Haloferula helveola: one gene and its partner. The protein of the gene in region 1 interacts with the protein of each later gene in a pairwise test. Links are inferred from orthologs where the notes say so. Each region holds a gene or a part of one and is shown in the gene's direction. Other genes may lie near its edges.

Region 1 (3,053 bases):
CTTCGACCGCTGCCGCGGCGGGTTCGGTCGCGCCCTTGACCTCCGGCTTCCAGCTGAGCGCGCCCTTTTTCAGCGCGTAGACGTAGGCGAAGGCGAGAATGCCGGCGAATCCGGTCATGCTCACCAAGGCGGTCGCGTTCTGAGCGACGAGATCGCGGAATTGAACCGCCCACGGGTACATGAAGACCACCTCGATGTCGAAAATCACGAACAGCATCGCGACGAGGTAGAACTTCACCGAGAAGCGCGGAGCGCCTTCCCCGATCGGGAGCATGCCGCATTCGTAGGCGGTGTCCTTGGTGTCGTTCCGGCGGGCGGACTTCCCGAGCAGCACGCTGAGGGTGAGCGTGACGGCCGCGAAGCCTGCGGCCACGAGAATCTGGAAGAATACGGGAAGGAACTGGCTGCTCATCGAAGTTTCCGCGCCGTTGATAGGAAGAGCCCGGATGGCTGCCAAGAACGAAAAAGGAGGGTCTGGCCGGGCAAAGAAAAACCCGTGCCGGAACTTCCGGCACGGGTTTCAGGGGAAAGCACAGTGGGTGGGGAATCAATCTTCCTGCTGCTGCTTCGCGAGCCATTCGCTGGAAGCCTCGTGGACTCGATTGGTTCCTTTGTATTCTTTGCCGATTTTCTCGACCAGACCGCGGGTAACGAGGTTCTGGAGCTTCTCGTAGGCACGCAGGCGGAGCATCTCTTCTCCTCCGCTGACGGCGTTACGAAGCTTCAGGTTCTCGAACACACGCTCGAACAGGTCGTTGAAACCGAACACCTTATCTTCCGCGAGGACATTGCAGAGTTCATCCGTAACGTGATCTGGAAGCCGGCGTGAAAACCGGGTGCGTTTCGTGGTGGTTGCCATAGCGGCGGCAGGATAGCAGCAACCTGTAACAAAAGCGACTCAAAAAAAGGTAACGATTAAAAATAGGCCGAAATATTTTGCAATACAAAAATTTAAGACAATTTAAACAATTTTCATCGCTGTTCAAGGGGTGAGGGAAGGGGTTGACGCAGGCGGCGGGCGGCGCAAGCTGCCGCCCCATGATCGTCCGCTTGAGAGGGAAGGTGTGGGAGAGTTATCCGAACCGGTTGGTGGTCGACGCGGGAGGGGTAGGATACGAGGTGCTGGTGCCTTTCTCGAGCATGGACGGGCTCAAGCCGGTTGAGGGGCTCGAGGTCGATTTGCGCACCTACCACCACATTCGGGAGAACGGTCAGCAGCTTTACGGCTTCGCCAACGACGAGGAGCGTGACGTCTTTCTGCTCTTGATCGACCGGGTCAGCGGAATCGGTCCGGCGATCGCGATGGCGGTCCTCAACGGGATGCCGGTCAGCCGTTTCAAGGCCTGCGTGGCGTCCGGAGGGAGCGCCGAGCTGTCGAAGATCAAGGGCTTGGGCAAGAAGACCGCGGAGCGGATCATTCTCGAGCTGAAGGACAAGGTGGGCGTCGCCGAGACCTGGCGGGGTGTGGAGGCCGGTGAGGTGCAGCCGAAGGCGGCCGACGCGGAGCTGGCATTGGTGGCACTGGGCTACAAGCAGGTGGAAGCCCGTAAGGCGGTCCGGAAGCTGCTCGACGAGCGGCCGGATGCTTCGACCGAAGAGTTGGTGCGTGGCGCCCTGAAATCGATGACATGAGTTTGTCGCTGGAAGAAATTCGCGGCGCCCTTCCGGAAGGGGGATTGCACGAAGGTGGCTGGCGCTTCTCTCCGGAGCCGCTTAGGCTGACCAAGGCGGAGACGCGTTTCCTACAAGGGCTGGGTCATCCGCTGGCCCGTTTCCAGCACGCCTGCGACGAGATCTATCGCCGCAGTGCGGCAGGCTCCCTGCCGGGATGGATCGCCGAGCTGCTCGATACCGGCAAGCCGACATGGATGATCGAGCTTCAGCGCGAGGCAGGACGCCAAGGTCAGCGTCCGCGCGTGATCCGGCCGGACCTGCTGTTGCAGGACCGAGGATTTGCGCTGACCGAACTCGATGCCGTGCCGGGCGGAATGGGGATCACGGCATGGTTGTCCGAGCTCTACGCCTCCGCGGGTTTCGATGTTCTGGGAGGTGCCTCGGGGATGCTCGATGGCTTCTCGTCGATTCTCGGGGAAGGGGGCTCGGTGGTGATTTCGGAGGAATCGGAGGACTACCTGGCGGAGATGGAGTGGCTGGTGGCGAAAGCCGGAGGGGGGCGCAGCGTGGTGCCGGCGGCGGATTTCAAAGGGGGCGCCGACGAGGTCTACCGCTTCTTCGAATGGTTCGACTGGGAGAGTCTGCCCTTGTTCCGCTCCTTGGCGGAGGCGTCCGTCACCGGGGCGGTGAAGATGAACCCGCCGTGTCTGCCGCATCTGGAAGACAAGCTCTGGCTGGCGCTTCTGTGGACACCCGCGTTCAAGCCTCTCTGGCGCGACATGATGCGGGGCAGCCACCTCGACCGGATCCGCGAACTGGTGCCATTCAGTTGGGTGCTCGACCCGTCGCCCTTGCCGCCTCAGGCCGCTCTGCCCCGACTGGAAGTCCACTCATGGGACGAGGTCGCGGAGTTCAGTCAGAAGGAGCGGCAGCTGGTTCTCAAAATCAGCGGATTCCACGAAACCGCATGGGGGTCGCGCGGGGTATTCGTCGGACATGACCTGCCTGCGGCCGAGTGGAAGCAGCGCATCCGGCATGCCCTTGCCGATGCCGGCCAGCAGCCATGGATCATGCAGGAATTCCGGGAGACCCGGGTGGTCGAGCACCCGGTGTATCGGGATGACGGCTCGATCGAGACGTTTCGCGGGCGGGTCCGGCTCTGCCCTTACTACTTCATCGACGGATCCGGAGAGACGAGCCTTGGCGGCTGTCTGGCGACGCTTGCCCCGGCGGACAAGAAGAAGATCCACGGGATGCGCGACGCGGTGCTGCTGCCGTGTGCTCCCGCCTGAGGTGTCGGGTGGCGGACACGAAAAAGGCCCGGGTTGCCCCGGGCCTTTCGGAAAAGCTGGAATGCCGATCAGATGATGCCGGCTTGCTTGAGGGTCGCGTAGGCGCCGTTCTTGTTGATCGTCTTGAGCGCGCGGCAGGAGAGGGTC
Region 2 (3,171 bases), 4.7 Mb from region 1 along the record:
CGTCCCTGAGCAAGATTCACAAGATCGGCAAACCGCAGGTGCTGGTCCTCGAGCCCACCCGGGAACTCGCCCACCAGGTCGCCGAACAGTTCGAGAAATACGGCAAGCACACCGGCTGCAAGGTCGCGCTGCTCTACGGCGGCGTCGGTTACGGCAACCAGACCGATCAACTGCAGGACGCGGACATCGTCGTCGCTACTCCCGGCCGACTCGTCGATCTCTTCTACCGCGGCTCGATGCGCTTCGGTGAACTCAAGGTGCTGATCCTCGACGAGGTCGACCGCATGCTCGACATGGGCTTCCTGCCGCAGGTGCGGAAGATCGTGAACCTCTGCCCGTGGGAAGGGCGTCAGACCCTGTTCTTCTCGGCGACCATGCCGCCCGCGATCCAAACCTTCGCGATGTGGTGCCTCGACAATCCCGTCGAAGTCGAAATCGCGCGCCGCTCGGTCGCCAAGACCGTAAGCCACGCGTTTTACCCGGTCTCGATGGACCAGCGCGACGACCTGCTGCTCGCGCTCCTCGACCAGACCGACTACCACTCGGTGATGATTTTCACCCGCACCCGGAAGGAAGCCGACCAGGTGTGCGCGATGATCAAGGACAAGAGCCACGACAAGGTCGTGGCCATGCACTCGGACATCAACCAGTCCGACCGGATGAAGGCACTCGCCGGATTCAAGGAAGGGAAATATGAAGTTCTCGTCGCCACCGACGTCGCCGCGCGCGGCATCGATATTTCCGGCGTGTCGCACGTCATCAACTACCGCGTTCCCGAAAATGCCGAAGACTATGTCCACCGGATCGGGCGGACCGGCCGGGCCGAATCCGAAGGCGACGCCTTCACCATCCTCACGGCAGACGAACTCGACTTCGCCAAGTCGGTCGAAGTCTTCATCGAGCAGGACATCCCGCGCCGCAAGCTGGAGAACTTCGATTACATCTACACCGCGCTTCTCGACGAGAACCCCGCTCCGCTCCGCAAGAAGCGAAAAGGCGGTGGTGGGCGCAAGCGCCGGAGGTAGGAACCTGAAACCCTAAGCCTCAACTCCCAATCATCATCGTCGGGAGTCAGGAGGTTGGTAGCGTCCGGAAGCGTTGAAGTTTCGAGTTTAAGGTTTCAAGTTTCCGACGTGCGCGTCCTCTCCATCGACCCCGCCATCCGCAACACGGGCTATGCCGTGGTGGAGGGCGACCATCGCGAGGCGCGGGTCATCCGCTACGAGGTCATCTCGATCCCCTCGAAGCTTCCCCAATCGTCAGCGCTTGCGGCCGTCCGCACCCATATCGCGAACGTCATCAAGGACCACGAGCCCGATGAAATCGCCGTCGAGGGCATCATCTACGTCCAGTCGCACAAGACCGCGATCAGCATGGGTGCCGCCCGCGCCGCCACCCTGATCGCCGCCGCGGATGCCGGTTTGCCTATCTACGAATATTCGCCGAGCAAGGTGAAGCAGGCGGTCGTCGGCAACGGCAAGGCTGACAAGGCGCAAGTCGCCTTCATGATCCGGGCCCTCCTCGGGCTCTCGGAAACGCCGCCCCACGACGCTGCCGACGCTCTCGCAATCGCCCTCGCCCACCTCCAGGCATCCGACCCTTTCCGGGCCAAACTCCTTGACCGCAAGCCCCTCTAGCAGCCGGCCTCCGGTGGTTCGTAGTTCCCCCTTCAGGGGGCTCTCCCATGAAGATTCGCCACCTCGACAAACCCCTCGCCTACGAAGACGGCCTCTCCCTCCAACACGAAACCGTCTCCGGCATCCTTGAAGGAACCACCGAGGAAACCGTCTTCCTCCTCGAGCACCAACCGGTCTACACGATCGGCCGACGGCGCGACCAATCCTCGCTCAAGGACAAGACCGGTCTGCCGGCTCCGGTTTTTGAAATCAATCGCGGCGGCCAAGCTACCTACCACGGCCCCGGACAGCTCGTCGGCTACCCGATCCTCGACCTTCGTGAGCGCGGCAAGGATCTCCACGAGCACCTGCGCAAACTCGAAGAGGTTCTCATCCTCGCCTGTCGCGACTTCGGCATCGATGCGGGACGCCGCGAGGGACTGACCGGCGTCTGGGTCGAGAACCGCAAACTGGCATCAATCGGCGTCGGCGTCAGCAAGTGGATATCGATGCACGGCTTCGCGATCAACGTCACCCGCGAATGTCTGCTGCCCTTCTTCGCCATCACACCCTGCGGCATCGATGGCGTCGTGATGAGCTGCGTCGAGAACGAAGCCGGCCGCCCCGTGACGGTCGACGAGTTCGGTGCGGCCGTCACACCGCACTTCGAGGCGCTCTTCGGGTAACCGATCAGCCGACGTTGGTGAAGACCGACTGCACGTCGTCGTCGTCCTCGATCTTCTCAAGCAAGGCCTCAACGTCGTTCATCTGCTCTTCGGTCAGCTCCACCGGCTGGGTCGGGATCCGCTCAAGCCCCGCTTTTTTCGGGGTAATCCCCAGTTTCTCAACCCCATCGCTGAGGTTCGCGAAGTCCGAGTAATCGCCGATCGCCCGCGCGAGCCCGTCCTCGACATCCAATTCCTCAAGTCCGCAGTCGATCAGTTCGAGTTCCACCTCCTCCATATTGAGCTCGTCGGTGACCTCGAATTCGACGACCGCCTTGCGGTTGAACATGAAGTCGAGTTGCCCGCTGTTGACCATCTGCCCGTTGTTCTTGCTGAACACCGTCTTCAGGTTGCCGACCGTCCGGTTCGAGTTGTCCGTCGCGCACTCGATGTAAAACAGCGAGCCATGGGGGCCCTTGCCCTCGTAGTTCACTTCGACGAAGTTCGCGGCGTCGTTCCCGGTCGCCCGCTTGATCGCCGCCTCGATCTTGTCCTTCGGCAAATTCTCCGCCTTGGCGTTGGAGATGGCCAAGCGGAGCGAGGGATTCATATCCGGATCACCTCCCCCGTTTTTCGCGGCGAGGGTGATCGACTTGGCAAGCTTCGGAAACACCTTGGACATCTTGTCCCAGCGGGCTTCCTTGGCACGACGGCGGCATTCGAAGGCTCTTCCCATGGATTTTGTCTGACTGCCGGTATTGAAACCCCTACCCGCCCGGGTTCAAGTCCCACCCGGCCCCCTTACACCGAAAGTTTTGACTCCCGACCCCGTTCTTCTGCCATGAAACGCGCGCTCATACTCCCCATTCTGCTGCTTATCGCGATCGTCG

The links.
Region 2: the proteins of ruvA (region 1) and ruvC interact in binary tests that used the Escherichia coli proteins (3 or more experiments, as listed by UniProt). The link is inferred for Haloferula helveola from one-to-one orthologs.

Annotation. Positions count from the first base shown.
Region 1 is NZ_AP024702.1:647,444-650,496, reverse strand. Bases 100-2,835 are described here. They hold ruvA (Holliday junction branch migration protein RuvA), read left to right. Parts: upstream 100-1,038; coding sequence 1,039-1,632; downstream 1,633-2,835. Other genes in these bases: HAHE_RS02150 (hypothetical protein), read left to right, coding at 1,629-2,835; HAHE_RS02160 (hypothetical protein), read right to left, coding at 548-859; HAHE_RS02165 (NADH-quinone oxidoreductase subunit A), read right to left, coding at 100-412. In the rest of the region: more of HAHE_RS02165, read right to left, coding at 1-99; more of HAHE_RS02150, read left to right, coding at 2,836-2,906; rpmB (50S ribosomal protein L28), read right to left, coding at 2,975-3,053. UniProt on the Escherichia coli protein: The RuvA-RuvB-RuvC complex processes Holliday junction (HJ) DNA during genetic recombination and DNA repair.
Region 2 is NZ_AP024702.1:5,363,778-5,366,948, forward strand. Bases 32-2,885 are described here. They hold ruvC (crossover junction endodeoxyribonuclease RuvC), read left to right. Parts: upstream 32-1,133; coding sequence 1,134-1,637; downstream 1,638-2,885. Other genes in these bases: HAHE_RS20460 (DEAD/DEAH box helicase), read left to right, coding at 32-1,025; lipB (lipoyl(octanoyl) transferase LipB), read left to right, coding at 1,685-2,302; HAHE_RS20475 (YebC/PmpR family DNA-binding transcriptional regulator), read right to left, coding at 2,307-2,885. In the rest of the region: more of HAHE_RS20460, read left to right, coding at 1-31; more of HAHE_RS20475, read right to left, coding at 2,886-3,017; HAHE_RS20480 (class I SAM-dependent methyltransferase), read left to right, coding at 3,123-3,171.